DNA from 4 places in the Janthinobacterium sp. RA13 genome. Region 1 is predicted to be linked to each of the others. Evidence: predicted binding sites of a transcription regulator. Region 1 holds the regulator's gene; each other region holds the start of a gene.
What was found. The regulator FNR, encoded in region 1, switches genes on or off when oxygen is low (the NO sensors DNR and NnrR bind a similar motif). The targets are predictions, from matches to a motif close to TTGATNNNNATCAA.
Positions count from the first base shown of each region.

Region 2: nirK (copper-containing nitrite reductase) is a predicted target of FNR. The motif match lies at 2,540-2,553, and genes of this name have one in related genera.
Region 3: FG13_RS04490 (XrtA system polysaccharide chain length determinant) is a predicted target of FNR. The motif match lies at 2,236-2,249, and genes of this name have one in related genera.
Region 4: FG13_RS27230 (DUF3079 domain-containing protein) is a predicted target of FNR. The motif match lies at 1,996-2,009, and genes of this name have one in related genera.

Region 1 covers NZ_JQNP01000001.1:4,248,088-4,252,474, forward strand. Annotated here, with positions in the region: gene ccoG (cytochrome c oxidase accessory protein CcoG) at 1-1,106, shown strand, start outside; gene FG13_RS18745 (FixH family protein) at 1,161-1,685, shown strand; gene fnr (fumarate/nitrate reduction transcriptional regulator Fnr) at 1,689-2,447, opposite strand; gene FG13_RS18755 (response regulator) at 2,687-4,387, shown strand, end outside.
Region 2 covers NZ_JQNP01000001.1:3,429,048-3,433,434, reverse strand. Annotated here, with positions in the region: gene FG13_RS15265 (c-type cytochrome) at 221-550, shown strand; gene FG13_RS15260 (c-type cytochrome) at 562-903, shown strand; gene norR (nitric oxide reductase transcriptional regulator NorR) at 918-2,471, opposite strand; gene nirK (copper-containing nitrite reductase) at 2,622-4,088, shown strand; gene ytfE (iron-sulfur cluster repair protein YtfE) at 4,119-4,387, shown strand, end outside.
Region 3 covers NZ_JQNP01000001.1:1,072,138-1,076,524, forward strand. Annotated here, with positions in the region: gene FG13_RS04485 (XrtA-associated tyrosine autokinase) at 1-545, opposite strand, end outside; gene FG13_RS04490 (XrtA system polysaccharide chain length determinant) at 559-2,088, opposite strand; gene FG13_RS04495 (XrtA/PEP-CTERM system exopolysaccharide export protein) at 2,349-2,972, shown strand; gene FG13_RS04500 (N-acyl amino acid synthase FeeM domain-containing protein) at 3,173-3,919, shown strand; gene FG13_RS04505 (S1 family peptidase) at 3,924-4,387, opposite strand, start outside.
Region 4 covers NZ_JQNP01000001.1:6,129,474-6,133,860, forward strand. Annotated here, with positions in the region: gene FG13_RS29775 (GFA family protein) at 1-265, shown strand, start outside; gene FG13_RS27215 (hypothetical protein) at 377-742, opposite strand; gene FG13_RS27220 (GNAT family N-acetyltransferase) at 1,083-1,490, shown strand; gene FG13_RS27225 (hypothetical protein) at 1,498-1,956, shown strand; gene FG13_RS27230 (DUF3079 domain-containing protein) at 2,094-2,294, shown strand; gene FG13_RS27235 (prolyl-tRNA synthetase associated domain-containing protein) at 2,366-2,860, shown strand; gene FG13_RS27240 (MFS transporter) at 2,870-4,105, opposite strand; gene FG13_RS27245 (TetR/AcrR family transcriptional regulator) at 4,262-4,387, shown strand, end outside.

The sequences.
Region 1 (4,387 bases):
CCATTGCCGGGAGGGTGTGGTGCGGGTTCTCTTGCCCGCAAACGGTATACACGGAAATTTTCCTGTGGGTCGAACGCCGCATCGAGGGTACGCGCAGCGCGCGCATGGCCCTCGACAAGCAGGGCCCCTCCGTGCGCAAGGCGTTCAAGAAGACGGCCAAGCACCTGGCATGGGGCGCCATCGCCCTGTGGACGGGCTTTACCTTTGTCGGCTACTTCACGCCGATCAAGGAACTGGCGCAGTCGGTGACCACCCTGAACTTCGGTCCCTGGGAATGGTTCTGGGTCTTGTTCTACAGCCTGGCAACCTACGGCAACGCGGGCTGGCTGCGCGAGCAGGTGTGCAAATACATGTGCCCCTACGCGCGCTTCCAGAGCGCCATGTTCGACCAGGACACCCTGATCATCACCTACGATGCCAAGCGCGGCGAACCACGCGGCGCCATGAGCAAGAAGGCCGGCAACAACGACAAGCTGGGCGACTGCATCGATTGCACCCTGTGCGTGCAGGTGTGTCCGACCGGTATCGATATCCGCAACGGCCTGCAGTATGAATGCATCGGCTGCGCCGCCTGCGTCGATGCCTGCAACAGCGTGATGGACAAGGTCGAGCGGCCGCGTGGCCTGATACGCTACAGCACCGACCATGCGATGGAAAACAACTTCAATTCGAAGCAGATACGCCAGCGCGCCATGCGCCCGCGCGTCCTGATCTACACTTCCATCCTGGCCCTGATCATCATCGCCGTATGTACCTCGCTGGCCCTGCGCACACCCCTGAAAATGGATGTGATCCGCGACCGCGGTTCGATGGGACGCGAAGTGGAAGACGGCATGATCGAAAACGTCTACCGCCTGCAGATCATGAACACGTCCGAGCAAAGCCAGCATTTCAAGATCAGCGCTTCCGGCTTGCCGGGCCTGACCTTGCTGACGCGCGAAGAAGTGACCTTGCAGCCGACGGAAACGCTGGGCTGGCCGATCCGCCTGCGCGTGCCGCACGGCGTCGGCGAGAAGGGGTCGAACAAGATTGCGATCGAATTGCAATCGCTGGACAACCCCTCGCTGCATGTGCGTGAAAGCGCGGTATTCATCGTGCCGCGTTAAAGCAGGAAGGCCGGTCCCCGCATGGGGACTGGCCGTTTACACAGGAGAATCACCATGTCCGACAGTCTGAAACTGCAAGCCCCCGCCGATCCCTGGTACAAGCATCGCTGGCCATGGCTGCTGATGATCGGTCCCGGCCTGTCCGTGGTCGTCGGCAGCTTCATGGGCTATATCGCGTTTACGCAACCCGATGCGCTGGTGGTGGGCGACTATTACAAGCAGGGCAAGGCGATCAACCAGGATTTGAAGCGCGACACGATCGCCAGCGACCTGGCGATGGCTACCAGTTTGTCCTACGACGTGGCGTCAGCGCGCCTCAGTGGTTCCGTGCACAGCTTCGGCAAAGCTTACCAGGGTCCGCTGCAGCTGCACCTGGCGCATGCGACGCTGCCGGAAAAGGACATCAAGCTGCTGGTGCGGCCCGATGCGGCCGGCAATTTCTCGGTGGCGCTGCCGATGCTCGAGCGCAGCCGCTGGCAAGTGCTGGTGGAAAACGACAAGCGCGAGTGGCGCCTGTCCGGCATCTGGACCTGGCCGCTGCAACGCAGCATCGCGCTGCACGCCGACGAGGAACTGTAAGCCTTATTTGCAGACGTCGGTACCGGCCGTGATGGCCTTCAGTTTTGCCGGCTGCAAGATTTCAATTTCTCGGTTCGAGACGCGCAGCCAGCCTTCCTTCTTGAATTTCGACAATAAACGGCTGACGCTTTCGATGGTCAGGCCCAGGTAGTTGCCGATTTCCTCGCGCGACATGCGCAGCTGGAATTTGCTGCTCGAATAGCCGCGCGCTTCGTAGCGCGACGCCAGGTTGACGATAAAGGCGGCAAAACGCTGCGTCGCCTGCATATTGCCCAGCAACAGCATGACGCTTTGCTCGCGCGTGATTTCCTGGCTCATCATGCGGTGGAAATGGCGCAGCAGGGTCGGCATATTGCCCAGCAATTGTTCCAGGCTGGAAAACGGGATTTCACACACTTCGCTGTCTTCCAGCGCCACCGCATTACAGTGGTGGCGGTCGGCGCTGATGGCGTCCATGCCCAGCAGTTCGCCGGCCATCTGGAAACCCGTCACCTGCTCTTCGCCGCCCGGATTGATCTGGTACGTCTTGAAGTGCCCCAGGCGGATCGCGTACAGGTTCTGGAACGAGTCGCCGATGCGGAACAGCGAGGCGCCGCGCACGATTTTGCGGCGGCGGCCGATGATCTGGTCCAGCCTGTCCATGTCGCCCATATCGAGGCCCATCGGCAGGCACAATTGATGCATGCTGCAGGTCGAGCATCGCGCACGCAACGCTTCCACGTTCACTGTAGGCAAGGTTGGAGTGAGTAGCGCTTCAGTCATGTCGGTACCTTTTAGAAAATGCAACAACAAGTTTACTGCATACAGGGTTGCCGTGTGCCAATTTCACGGCAATTTCGCTGAATAAACGACGTTCCGACTTTAATTATATGGCAACATCGTCAAAAGCCCATGCGGGGAGGGCAATTTGCGCGGCGCCGCTTGCCAAGCTGGGGTATTGATAGGAAAATTCCTGACAGCATTATCTGCCGCCTGTGCCGCCCGGTACTGAAAAGGAAATCATGAAGCCTCTCGGCATCAAAGCAAAAGTCGCGCTGGCCACCAGCCTGACCTCGATCGCCATGATCGCGCTGGTCACCATGATCCAGGTGCAGCACATGCGCGACGATTTCACTAAAGTACTGCTGAGCCAGCAGTCATCCCTGATCAGCCGCACCGCTGCCGAGCTCGACGACAAGCTGGGCATGCTGCTGCAGATCGTCACCCTGACGGCCCGGCAGCAGCCGCCGGAACTGATCGCCCGGCCCGCCCAATTGCGCGAATACTATTCGCGCCGCTCGATGCTGGTGCTGTTCGACGACGTGCTGGTGCTCGACGCGCAAGGCGCCGTCGTGGCCGACATGCCGGAAGTGCCGGGGCGCGCCGGCATCAATGTTGCCGAGCGCGAGTATTTCCAGACCGTCCTGCGCACGCGCCAGCCCATGATCACCGAGCCGATGCTCGGTAAATCGAGCGGCATGCCCATCGTGCAGATGGTGGCGCCCGTGCTCACCGCCGATGGCCAGGTGGCCGGCGTGGTGATCGGCGTGCTGCGCCTGTACAAGGACAACCTGCTGGGGCGTTTGCGCTCGGAAAAGGTCGGCAAGAGCGGCTATTACTTCATCCTCACGCGCGGCGCCGTGCCGCGCTACGTGCTGCACCCCGATACCAGCCGCTTGCTGCAGCCGCGCCAGCCGAACGCCAATCTGACGACGACCCAGCTGCTGAAGGAAGATGGCGAAGGCAGCATGGTCAGCACCAACAGCCGCGGCATCACGGCCGTCAACAGTTTCAAGCGCCTGAAATCGGTGAACTGGCTGCTGGCCAGCTCGCTGCCCGTCGACGATGCCTTCGAACCGTTCGATGGCGTGCTGTACCGGCTGGTGCTGTGGAGCATCCTCGCCTCGCTGCTGGCCGCCTTTGTTCTGGGCTGGGTCACCGTGCGCCTGCTGTCGCCGCTGGTGCGCCTGCGCGACACCCTGCTGGCCCTGCGCAACAGCGGCAGCCGTTTTACCCCCGTGCCGGTGCAGCAGCGCGACGAGATCGGCGAACTGACGGAAGCGTTCAACGGTCTGATGAGCGAACGCGACCGCCTGCAGCAGGAACTCGAAGCGCGCGCGGCGGAGCTGGAGCAGGAACGCGACCGGGCCGAGGCGGCCAACCGCGCGAAGAGCGATTTCGTGGCCAACATGAGCCATGAAATCCGCACGCCCCTCAATGCCGTGCTGGGCATGGTGTATTTGCTGGGCAATACCAGACTCGACACGGAACAGCGCAAGTATCTGACCATGGTCAGAGTGGCGGGCCAGTCGCTGCTGGGCATCCTCAACGACGTGCTCGACTATTCGAAGATCGAGGCGCGCCGCATGGAATTGTCGCCCGTCGAATTCGACCTCGACGAAGTCATGAATACCCTGGCCACGACGATGACGATGAATGCGGGCGAAAAGGAGCTGGAACTGGCCATCGCCGTCGAACCCGACGTGCCGCGGCGCCTCGTGGGCGACGCCCAGCGCCTGCAGCAAATTCTCGTCAATCTGGCCGGCAACGCCATCAAGTTTACCGAGAGCGGCGAAGTGGTGGTGGCCGTCAGCCTGGCCGAGAGCAAGAGCGAGAGCGGCCGCGCCTGGCTGCGCTTCGAAGTGCGCGACACGGGCATCGGCATGACGGAACTGCAGCAACAGCAGCTGTTCGCCGCGTTTTCGCAGGGTGACCAGAGCATC
Region 2 (4,387 bases), 820 kb from region 1:
AAGTGGGGAAATGGTGAGTATAAACAGAACTGTGGCGCACTGCCACGCGGGCGGCCTGTGCCTGCCTGCCTACAATGCGGGTTTTATAGGTGGACTTGCAAGAATATCTTGGCTAGAATCGGCAAGCAGCAGATTAATTGGCAACCTTAATTGTCAATACATAAAATCAATAAAAACCAGCTCTGGCGTTTCTCCGATTACCTTTGTTCACATTGCCACTATGAAAAAAATATTTGCACTTCTCGTGCTTGCCGGCATAGCAAATGCCGTCACAGCGGCTGACATTGTAGGAAACGCCAAGGCAGCCCCTGCCAAGGTGGAAATGTGTATCGGCTGCCACGGCATTCCCGGTTACAAGGCAACCTTCCCTGAAGTATTCCAGGTGCCGATGATCGGCGGCCAGCCGGCAAAATATATCGAGAATGCGCTGCAAGCCTACAAGAAGGGCGACCGCAAGCACCCCAGCATGAAGGGCATCGCCAGCAGCCTGTCGGACCAGGATATCGCCGATGTCGCCGCGTATTATGCGCAACAAGCCAAGACGAACTGAGGACCAGCCCGATGAAAAAATTACTCGCCGCCCTCGTTTGTGCCACCGTCTCGTTTGGCGCCAGCGCCGCAGGCAATATCAATACCGGTAAAGCCCTGGCCGAAAAATACAGCTGCGCCACCTGCCACGGCAAGGATTACGGCTCACCCATCGACCCGTCGTACCCGAAACTGGCGGGCCAGCACAAGGATTACCTGGAACACGCGCTGACCGCGTATAAACGGGGCGACAAGGCCAACGGCCGCAACAACGCCATCATGACGGGCCAGGTAAAACCGCTGAGCAACCAGGACATCAAGGACCTGGCCGCGTATCTGCACAGCTTGCCGAGCAGCCTGGTGACTCACCGCTGAGCGGTATCGCCGGCTCAGGCTTTCAGCCCCACCCGGCGCGCCAGCTTGTGCAGGTTGCTGGCGTCGAGTCCCAATTGCCGCGCGGCGGCGGCCCAGTTATCCTGATGCAGCACCAGCGCTTGCCGGATGGCCTGGCGCTGGCTCGCTTCCACGATCTGATGCATCGATAGCGGAGATGCCGCCGGCGTGCCGCACGCTGGCGCCAGCGGTAGCGCGTCCGTGCCGGCCGGCGCTTCCAGCGCATCGAGGTCGAGCATATCCGTTTCCAGCGTTACTATCTCTTTGCGGTCCGCGCCGCGGATCACGGCTTTCAGCGCGGCCCGGCTGATCACATGTTCCAATTCGCGCACGTTGCCCGGCCAGCGGTAATGGCACAAGGCGTTTTCCGCCGCGGCGGACAGGCGCAGGCTGCGCAAGCCCAGGCGCGCGCGGTTCAGTTCCAGGAATCCCCCGGCCAGCAGCAGCACGTCATTGCCCCGCTCGCGCAGCGGCGGAATCGGCACGGGATACACGGATAAACGGTGATACAGGTCGGCGCGGAACGAGCCGTCGCGCACATGTTCGCGCAGGCTGCGGTTGGTGGCGGCGATCACGCGCACGTTGACCCGGCGCGGCCGGTCCGCGCCCAGGCGCTGGATTTCGCCATTTTGCAAGGTGCGCAGCAGCTTGGCCTGTATCGACAATGGCAATTCCCCCACTTCATCGAGAAACAGGGTACCCCCTTCGGCCGCCTCGAAGCGCCCGGGCCGGTCGCTGACGGCGCCGGAAAACGCGCCGCGCACATGGCCGAACAATTCGCTTTCGGCCAGGGACTCGGGCAAGGCCGCGCAATTGACGTGGATCAGGGGCTTGCCCGCGCGGCGCGACAGGCGGTGCAGGCGGTGCGCGCACAGCTCCTTGCCCACGCCCGTTTCCCCCAGCAGCAGCACGGGCAGTTCGGAATCGGCCACCACCTGCAATTCGTGCAGCAAATGCGTGATGGCGCTGCTTTGTCCCACGAAATCGTGTTCCTCGCGCGGCGCCTGCGCATCGGCCAGCATGGCGCCGCCCGACAGGCGCAGGGCGCGGATTTCCGTCTCCAGGCGCGTCACGCGCACTGCCGCCTCGATGGCGCAGGCCAGTTCGCCCAGGTCGCGCTGCGCCTGCGTATCGAAAGTGCCGACCTGCAGCGCGTCGAGCGTGATCACGCCCCAGCGTTCGCCTTCCAGGTCCAGCGCCATGCCCATGCAGTCGTGCACGGGCAGCGGTTCGCCGGCACGCTCGGCGATCAGGCCATCGTAGGGATCGGGCAGCGAGCTGTCGTGATGGAAGCACAGCACGCCGCGCCGCTGCAGGATGGCGGCCAGGCGCGGATGGTCGGCGACGGCAAAGCGGCGTCCCAGCGCGTCGCTGGCCAGGCCGGCCATCGCCACGGGGCGTAAATGCTCGCCATCGAGTTTGAGCAAGGCCACGGCCTCGCAGCCGAAGTGCGCGCGCAGGCTGCCGACGAGGCGCTGCAGGCGCACGGCCACGGGCAGGTCGGCGACCAGGTCGGTCAGTAACAGCAGGTGGATGGCGGTGGTGGTCATAAGTACCATGCAGGGTACAACGGACCACGTCCAAAGAGGGTCATACCGACCCTGCATTTTTCAAATCGTTGATTTAAAACAAGTTTTTCCTGGCACACGGATTGCCTAGGTAAGGGTGCCGAACCGGCATACAAGACCAAGGAAAGCTTGATGAAAACGACTCCCTCCCTCCGCGCCATCGCCGCCGCCGTCTGCGTACTGGCCATGCCCCTGTCCGTGCAAGCCCAGGCGAGCCTCCCGGCCAGCGCTGCCGCCACCGCCGCCAAACCTGTAGCTGCAACGCTCAAGCGCTATGAACTGCAAACCAATATCGTCGATGGCAAGATGGTGTTCATCGACGCCAAGGGCCAGGTCAACCCCGTGCTGGCGGCCAAGGTGGGCGACACGGTGGAACTGGTGCTGAAAAGCGGTGAAGGCGCCGAGCACGATCTGCTGATCCCGGAACTGAACGTGGCATCCGCCAAGTTCAGCGCCAACAGCGGCAGCACCACCGTGCGCTTCAAGGTCACGCGCGCCGGCACGTTCACCTATTACTGCTCGATTCCCGGCCACCGCCAGATCGGCATGGAAGGCAAGCTGGAAGTAAGCGGCACCTCGCTGGCCGAGACGGCGGCACCGAAGGCTGCCAGCGAATCGAGCCAGGCCGCCGCGCTGGCCCTGTACACGCCCGCACCGTCGCCGATGCGCGGTCCCGATCCTTCGGCCGTCAACGTGGCGGCCAATCCGGCCTCCGTACCGTCCGCCATCGGCGCGCGCGCGCCGCAAACCCTGAAATACCGGATGGAGACGGTGGAGTTGCCGGGCAAGCTCGATGACGGTACCAGTTTTACGTACTGGACTTTCAATCGCCAGGTGCCCGGCCCCATGCTGCGCGCGAAGGTGGGTGACACGGTGGAACTGACCCTGTTCAACGCCAAGGACAGCAAGATGATCCACTCGATCGACCTGCATGCGGTGACGGGCGGCCATGGCGGCGGACAGCACACGCAGGTGGCGCCGGGGCAGGAAAAAACCGTCACCTTCAAGGCGCTCAATCCGGGCCTGTTCGTGTACCACTGCGCCACGCCGCTGGTGCCGCAGCATATCGCGGCCGGCATGTACGGCATGATCCTGGTCGAACCGGAAGGCGGCCTGTCGAAAGTCGACCGCGAGTACTACGTGATGCAGGGCGAGATGTACACGGGCCGTCCGCACGGCGCCCCCGTGCACCAGGAGCCGAACCTGGAAAAAATGGCGAATGAGCTGCCCGACTACTACGTCTTCAATGGCGAAGTGGGCGCCCTGAGCAAGACGCACAAACTGCAGGCGAAAGTCGGCGAGACGGTGCGCATCTATTTCGGCGTCGGCGGCCCGAACAAGATTTCATCGTTCCACATCATCGGCGAGATCTTCGACAAGGTGTACAGCGAAGGCTCGATCAGCAGCCCGAAACACGACGTGCAAACGACGCTCGTGGCGCCGGGCGGCGCGACCATCGTCGAACTCAAGGTACAGCACCCTGGCAGCTATCTGCTGGTCGACCATGCGCTGTCGCGCGCAGGCAAGGGCGCCGTGGGCGTGCTGGAAGTGACTGGCGAAGCCGTGCCCGGCGTCTACCACGCGGGCGCCGTTCAATAACACCACCACATTCATCATCAAGGAGTATCTATGGAACTGATCGAACAATCCCTGGGCCAGCTGGCCCGCCGCATCCCCGGCGCCACGCGCCTGTTCGATGCGCACCGCCTGGATTTCTGCTGCGGCGGCAACAAGACATTGCGCGCGGCGGCCGAAGCGGCCGGCGTGGACACGGCGCCCATCGTCGAGGAACTGAAACTGCTGGCAGGACGGACTGACGCCAGCGGCGAGCTTGACTGGCAGGAGGCCTCGGCCACCGAACTGGTGGAGCACATCCTGGCGCGCTACCACGCCGTGCA
Region 3 (4,387 bases), 3.2 Mb from region 1:
GTCGCGTGCTTGTTGCTGCGCCCGGCCGGCAGGATGCTCAGGTTGGCCACATTGGTTTTCAGGATCACGTCGGCCATGGCCAGTTGCGGGTCGAGCAGGATATCCATCAGTCCCGGCTCGGGCGGCAGGCCCAGCACTTTCAGCACGGACGGGCGCGCCACGTCCGCATCGACCAGCAGTACCGTGATATCCATTTCCATGGCGATGCTCATGGCCAGGTTGATGGCGCAATACGTCTTGCCTTCGCCCGGCATGGCGCTGGTGACGACGATCAGGTTGCCGTGGCGAATGGCCTCGGCGCCGCTGGCGCGCGCCTGGCGCAGCAGCGGGCGCTTGATGATGCGAAAATCCTCGGCCACCGCGCTGCGCCCGCCGTCGTGCGTGAGCATGCCTTGCTCGGCCAGCCGGTCCAGGTTCAGGGGGCGGTAGCGGGGCGACCGGGCCGCGTCCGCGCCCTGCGTACCGTTCACCGTATAGGGCACGCCGGCCTCGGCCACTTCCAGTATGGTGGGTTCCTGCTTGCCGCTGTCCTTGCTGCTCATCATCGCTCCTTGGGATCTAGAATTTCAGCAGCGCGGCCGTCATGACCCCGCCGTACAGCACGAACAGGCTGCCCAGGCAGGCGCCAAAGCCATAGCGGGCGCGGCGGCGGCGTACTTGCTGCAGCGGCGTCCAGTTCATCGATACCGTGCCCAGCACGTTCAAGCCCGTGGCGTCGCGCAGTTCGGACGGACTGAGGAAGGTGGGGCGCACCTGGCTGATCAGGAGGGCCGTGGCGACGCCGGCAATCAGGGCCGCGCCCAGCGCCGCGGAAAACAGCAGCGGGCGGTTCGGGCCGACGGGCGCATATTGCACCGTGGGCGGGTCGATGATCTTGAAGGCCATCATGTCCGTGGTGGAACTGAGTTCGCCCGACAGCTTGGCCGCTTCGCGCCGGCCGATCAGCTTTTCATAGTTTTCCTTGTTGATGATGTAGTCGCGGTTCAGCTGCGCCAGCTGCGATTCCACCTCGGGCACGGCATTGCTCTGCGCCAGCAGGCGCTCGTTGCGCGCGTTGTATTCCTGCACCCGGGCGCGGATGGCGGCCACCTTGGCGTCCGCGTCCGTCAGCGCCACCTTCAGTTGCTGCAGCATGGGGCTGTAGTTCTTGCCCGGATCGCCGGCCGCCGTTTTCAGCTTGCTTTCCTCGATCTTGCGTTCTTCCAGCTGGGCCACCAGGCGTTTCGAAGCGATGATGTCGGGATGCAATTCCGTAAATTGCATGCGCAGGCTGTCGAGGTTCTTGTTGATCGACGCGATGCGCTCGTCGAGTTCGGGATTCGTGATGGCCGCCGCGTTCGGTTCCAGGTCGAGCACGGGCTCGTCGCCCTCGATCTGGCTCAGGATGGCCTTGCGTGCCTGTTCCGCCTCGACCAGTTCCAGCTTGGCATTGTTCAGGCTATCGGACGACATCAGCAGCTGGCTGCCATAGTCGATGCCCTGGCGCGGCAGCAGCAGGTTGTTGCGGATCTTGAATTCCTTCACCAGGTTTTCCGCCGCGCTCAGCTTGTCCTCGTAATTCTTGATCTGCTCGTCGATGAATTGCACCGCCTTTTGCGAATCGCCTTTTTTGCCCTGGAAACTGCCTTCGACAAAGATGGTCAGCAGGCTTTGCACCACGTCGCGCACGAGCTTGGGGTCGCGCCCGCTGTAGCTGATGGTGTAGATGTCGTAAGCGTTGGTGCCGGTGATCTTGATGCGGCTCATCAAGTCGTCCAGCTGGGCCTCGTGCTCGCGCACGGTCTTCGAACCCAGGTCGAGGTCGACCATGCGCATGACGCGCTCGACGTTCGGGCGGCTGAGCAGGGTGCGGCTCATGATGGCTACCTGCTGTTCCGTGTTCGGCACGCTGGTCATGCCGGCCATCAGCGGCTTGAGGATGGTTTGTGTATCGACAAACACGCGCGCCGACGTCTGGAAGTCGTCGGGCAGGGAGATCACCCGGATGAAGCCGGCGATGGCCACCAGCCACGCCACCACGACCGCGTGCCAGCGGTACTTCCAGATGCCTTTCAGGCTGGACAGCAGTTGCTGTATCAAGTCTTCCATGTCGCTTCCTTCAGGTGGCGGTGCGGTGCTGCACGGGAGATGGGCTGGCGGCGCGGACAACAGCGGCATCTTGCAAGAAATACTTGCCTGTTGGGTAAGCAAAGTATAGGGCGGCTGTGGAGCAAGATTTCCCAAGATGATTGCTTCTTGATACGCCTCAAGGTTCTCTTGCCGAGTTTTAATAATCATAGGAAGTTCGCGGCCCAGGCTGGTTCTGCGGGGCCGGCCATGGATGCGCCATCGACTCGAAGAGGCTCCGCATGAATCCGTTTCGCCGTGCATTTGTCCGTAACGCGCTGGGTCTGGCCAGCGCGGCCAGCCTGCTGGGCGCCTGCCGCACGTCCCATCCGCTGGCACCGTCCGACGACAGCGCGCCCATGCACGATTACCTGATCGGGCCGGGCGACTCCGTCAACATCATCGTCTGGCGCAACCCGGAAGTGTCGCTGACGGTGGCCGTCCGGCCCGATGGCAAGATCACCACGCCGCTGGTCGAGGATTTACCCGCCAGCGGCAAGACGTCGACCCAGCTGGCGCGCGACATCGAGCAAGCCTTGAGCAAATTCATCCAGCAGCCCGTGGTAACCGTCATCGTCACCAATTTCTCGGGGCCGTATGGCGAGCAGATCCGGGTGATTGGCGAGGCGGCCAAGCCGCAGGCGCTGCCGTACCGGCTGGGCATGTCGCTGATGGACGTGCTGATCGCCGTGGGCGGCATCACCGATTTCGCAGCGGGCAACAAGGCCAGCATCATCCGCATGCGCGAAGGCAACCAGCAGCAGCTGCGGGTCCGCCTCGATGATTTGCTGAAGGAAGGCGATATTTCCGCGAATGTCATGATGCGGCCGGGCGATGTGCTGCTGATACCGGAAAGCTTTTTTTAACAGCTGCCTCGGCAATATCAAAACAGCACTTATATTTGTCATTTTGTACTTTTCGGCAAATTTCAGCGTGTAATTTTGCTATCTAAAGGTGAAATTCTTCTGTTTTTTTAACTAAAGCTGGGAACTTCTCCAGTTTTTGTCTTGTCACAAGGCATTGGCTTCAGTCCGTCTCAACGGCGGCCGATGAACGTGAGGACAAGATGAGCTTTCAAGATGAACCCATTATTTCCTTCGACACGCCAGGCGCCCTGAGTGACCTGGTGGTGGGCGAGGGGCAGATCGACCCGGCCATGGAGCACGAGCTCGACCTGCAGCGCTTTCATATCCGCATGGCCAATTCGCGTGGCCGGCGCGAGGCGGCCAGTTTGCTGATCCGCAAGATGTACGGCTGGCGCGGCTATGCCGTCGATCCCGGCACCGCGCATGCGCTGAATAAAATCACGCTGTTTGCGGAAACGGCCGGCAGCACCGTCGGCACCATGACCCTGTGCCTCGACAATGACGAGACGGGCTTGCCTGCCGATGAAAACTTCCGCGACAAGCTCGACGTCCTGCGCGAGCAGGGCCGCCGCCTGTGCGAACCGTCGCGCCTGGCCATCGACAAGGGTGTGAGCAAGCGCGTGTTTGCGGCGCTGATTCATATCTCTTATATCTATGCCCATAATATTCACGGCTTTACGGATTACGTGATCGAAGTCAACCCGCGCCACGTGGTGTTTTACAAGCGCATGCTCGGTTTCCAGGACTTCAGCGGCGAGCGCGAGTGCACGCGCGTGGGGGCGCCGGCCGTGCTGCTACGGCTGGACCTCGATTACATGGGGGCCCAGATCCGCAAGTACGGTGGCCTGATGGAACAGCATGGGGGTGAACGGTCGTTTTACCCCTTTTTTTTCCCGACATGGGATGAGCCTGGCATTACCGACCGGCTGAGGCAGGGGCGCAACTGAGAAGTCATTTATTTTTCAGCAAGATCGCCTGCATGTGGCTGCCCGGAATCGCGTAAGTGATGCCGCTGGGCGCGCTGATGGCCGTCTCCTTGAGGCCCTTGACGTACACCATGTTGACGATACCGTAGACGAGACCGGTCTCGGGATCGAACAGGGGGCTGCCGCTGCTGCCCGGGTACGCCGTCGCGTCCAGCTGGAACACCGTGTACGGCGCCTTTTGCAATTGCGCCAGGCGGCGCACGTCGAGGCGCTGCGCATTTTCGCTGGGCATGACCACGGGCGTGAGCGATGACACGGTGGCGCGGTGCGTGACGTGGTGCAGTCCCAGCAAGGTACCCAGGGGAAACCCTGTAAACGCCATGGCCTGGCCTTCGCGCACCGTGGCCGCGTCGCCCAGCGCCAGGGCGGGCAGGGGCGCGCCCGCCAGGCGCAGCAAGGCCAGGTCGTGTTCCGTGTCCAGCGCCTGGA
Region 4 (4,387 bases), 1.9 Mb from region 1:
AAATGCATTTACCTTGCTGGAGGGGCGGGAATTTATTCAACGATATGAGCCAGAGGCTCCTTTTAAATACGCTAGAACTTTTTGCAAAAAATGCGGGACTTCTTTGGGGGAGATTGGCTCAGAGAGCGATTCATTTCCAATATCGCTTAACTGCCTGGATGATGACCCTGAGGTAAGAATACAATTTCATGTGCATGTTGGCTCCAAGCCTGCATGGTATGAAATTTGTGATAATGCCAAACAGTTTCAAGAAAGTCCGACATAATAAAAAAACCAGTCATTTGACTGGTTTTTTATCGCATTCATGACACTCCGAAGAATTCCGATGATCGGTTGCTGTCAGGATGGCTCCTCCAGCCATACCCTCGCGAGCTGATCATTTATGCGCCACCGGCCCCTTGGCGATCGGCACAAACACTTTCCATTTATCTTGTATCGTGGGTTTGACGGTCTTGGCACAACTCACAGCAACATTCGGTCCGGACAGGCCATGGCTTTTCGGAACCCATTGCACACGCAACGCTACCGCGCATTTCGTCACCAGAATCTTCCGGTTCGGCTCCAGGACTTGCCAGTTTGTGCCATTTTTTGCATTTTCAGCTGCCATGAACTGTACTGCTGCATCCTTGATCTCAAACAAGCCATGGATGTCACCGCGTGTCCGGTCTTCGTCAAGCGTGCCAGCGAGTGCTGATGAGGCACCAGCAGCAAGAAAAAGGGCGGCAACAAAGGAGGTGTACATGCGTTTATTCAATCGTAACGGTACCCACATATTTACAATCCTTGCCAAGTCTGTTTGAGATCAGATAGAGATATGGAAGGTTCCACATTTCCAGTGTGTGCATTGTCACACAAGCTAGCGCAGCTTGTTCGTTTGCTTGCCGGATTCCTGTTTGATTGCAAGGTGGCGTATGAAGGCCAGCGTTTTCTGAGGTTCCGGGCATTTGACTGAGCGCCAGATGCATGGCGGGGACGGGAACAGCCTTTCTCCGTCGCAACTGGCATACTATTCAATGCATATGCCGATATGAGCAATGTTTGCAGAAACAAGCTGCGCCCAATTACCTGCCACCTTTGAATCCATGAAAAACATCAGCGTAGAATATCGTCACAACTTTCCCCTCGATCCGCTCGATGTCGTGCGTGTCTTCGATCAATCCGGAATCAAGCGCCCTACCGACAATCTCCCGAGAATCGCGCGCATGTTCGCCGCGCCTTGCCTTTTGCTGTCGGCCTGGGTGGATAATGAGCTTGTGGGTCTGGCCCGGTCACTGACGGACTATTCCTACTGCTGCTATCTGTCGGATCTGGCCGTCAACAAGCAGTACCAGGGCCTGGGTATCGGCAAGGAACTTGTCAAGCGCACCCAGGCCATCATCGGCGACGAAGTCTCCTTGATACTGCTGTCCGCCCCGGATGCCATGTCTTACTATCCGACGCTCGGTTTTGAGCCTGCAGGCAATGCCTACGTCATCCGGCGCAAATATTGAGCGCCCTATGAAACCCGTCTACACCCTTGCCGAAGCTCTGGCAAAAGACCCCAGCCGCGTCGCCAAAACCCAGTCCCTCACCCGCGACAGTTCCAGACCCCACATGGGTCTGAAAGGCAGTCACGGCCTGTTCGCTTCCGAAGCCTGGTGGGAAAGCATCGAGGCCAAACGCCTCCAGACGCAAATCGTGACGGGCAGCATCGAACGAACGTATTTCGCGGGCCAGGACAGCCGCCGTGGCTATCAGGTCAACAGCTTCACCTTGCGCCTGGCGGATGGCTCGACAGTCGACGAAAGCATCTACACGAATGACAAGCAGGACACCAGGCTGTTCGTGCCTGGCGCCATGGTGACGATGGTCTACGTGCTGGATGAGCTGAAGGCGCAGCCGGCTGTCGACGGCGGTGTCAATTACGCGCGAACCGTGCTGGAAGTGGCCATATTCGTCACGAAAGATCCGGAATAGGGGGCGGCGCCATGCCGACGCTCCATTTTCTGCACAAGCTTGACATTGGACAAGTTCCCAGCCGAAATTCGTTTGACCGCCCCCCGCGCCAGGTCTAGAGTCTACAAGGAACCCTCAACCGACCACGATCGCCTCCCATGGCCAAGCCTTTTCCCTTAAACCCCAAGAACCCCGAACGCATCTGCTGGGGTTGCGACAAGTATTGTCCGCCGGACGCCATGCGTTGCGGCAATGGCTCCGAACGCACGCAGCATCCGATCGAGCTGTTTGGCGAAGGCTGGAATGACTGGGGACTGGCGGCGGCCGACAAGGCCGACCAGGACGAAAACAAGCCTTGACGGCAAGCGCACCACGCGGCGCACCGCTACAATCGCCTCATCGCCCATTCATCCGAGCCGAGGAAATACCGATGCAAGAGATCCTGTCCCGCTGGCTGGCAAGCAGCGCCGGCGATTGCCCATTCGTCGAGCACCCGGCCGTGCACACGATCGATGAAGCACTGATCCACGTGCCGGCCATGCCTGGCCAGATGGTCAAGAATCTGTTCGTGCGCGATGAAAAGGGCCGCCGGCATTTCCTCGTCATCGTGCCCTTCGACAAGCGCATCAACCTGGCGGCGCTGGGGCGGCTTTTGCCAGCCAGTAAGCTGAGCATGGCCTCGCCCGAACGCTTGCTGCAGCACCTGGGCATCATGCCTGGTTCCGTCAGCCTGTTTGCGCTGATACACGACAGCGCGCAGGCGGTGGAACTGGTGCTCGACCAGGCCGTATGGGAAGCTGATTCAGTGCAAGCCCATCCGCTACGCAACACGGCGACAGTGGCGCTGTCGCATGCCATTCTGGTCAATTTCCTTGCGCATACGGGCCACGTGCCCCGCATTCTGAACGTCCCGGCGGCTGATTAAACGCCTTGTTTAATGCCCGGCCACGGGCGCGCCGCCGCTGCGTCGTCCCGGCCGGAAACCGTGCGCGCGGGCCGACCAGGCGACGAGAAAGGCCAGCATGAGCAAAGCTACCATGGCCCACGGGAAAGCGTCCGCGCCCCAGGTTTCCAGCAGGGCGCCGCCCACCACGCCCGCGGCGGCAATCGCGCCATTCCACGCCACCACATTCATCGACAAGGCCACGTCGGCGCCGCTGCCGGCCGTGTCGGCCAGCGCCGTTTGCAGCAGGGTGGCCGCGCCACCGAAGCTCAGGCCCCAGACGGCCATGCCCAGGTAGATCACAAAGGGGAGGTGCGACGCGACACCCAGCACGAAGGCCGTCGCGGCGAATACGGCCAGGCTGGCCAGCACGGTGGCGCGCAGGTGGCGCTCGACCAGCCGGCCCGTGATCCAGATGCCGGCCATGGCGGCGGCGCCGAAGACGAGCAGCACCAGGTCGATTCGCTGCGTCAATCCTGCCGGCGCCACGAACGGGGCGATGTAGGTGTAGAGAATGTTGTGCGCCAGCATCCAGGCGATGACGACGGCCAGCACGGGGCGCACGCCCGGCGTCGTGAAGACGCGACGCAGGGGCAGGCGTTCATGCACGGACTGGCCCGGGTAGTCGGGCACCTTCGCCAGCACCCAGGCGATCAGGATCAATGTCAGGGCGGAAATGATCCAGAACGCGGCGCGCCAGCCGACCAGGGAACCGAGCAAGGTGCCCAGCGGTACGCCCAGGGACAGGGCGACGGGCGCACCCACCATGGCCAGCGCCAGGGCGCGGCCTTGCTGATGGGGCGCCACCATGCGGCGCGCGTAGCCGGCCAGCAAGCTCCACGCCAGTCCGGCCGCCATGCCGGCAAAGAAGCGGGCCGCCAGGGTCAGCCAGTAGTGGGGCGACAGGGCCGTGACGGTATTGAACACGAGAAAGCCAATGATGGTCAGCAGCAGCACGTTGCGGCGGCGCCAGCCGCGCGTGGCGATGGTGAGCGGAATGGCGGCCAGCAGGGAGCCGAGCGCGTAGGCCGTGACCATTTGCCCGGCCAGCGCGGCGCTGACGCCGAGGCCCGCGCTGATTTGCGGCAACAAGCCGGCGGGCAAGGTTTCAGTCACGATGCAGATAAAACCCGTCATGGCCAGAGCCAGCAGGCCGGCGACGGGGAGGCGATCGGCCAGCGCAGGGCTGGTTCCGGTGGTGAGCGTAGCGTGATTCACGGCAAACATCCTTGTCAAGTAATCGGGCGCAGGAATCCCCCGACCGTTATGGCGGTACATATGTGCCGATCGGTATAAATATAGGCGATGGCGTGCCGCGTTGTCAACGACTTCTGTATCGAGTAGTATGTAAGTAGCGTATGAGCAGATGAGAAGGAGCGATGGATGGCGCAAATGGGACGGCCGCGCACGTTCGACCGGCAGGCAGCGGTCGAACAGGCCATGTTTTTATTCTGGCAGCAGGGGTATGAATCGACGTCCTTGAGCCAGCTCAAGGCGAGCCTGGGCGGC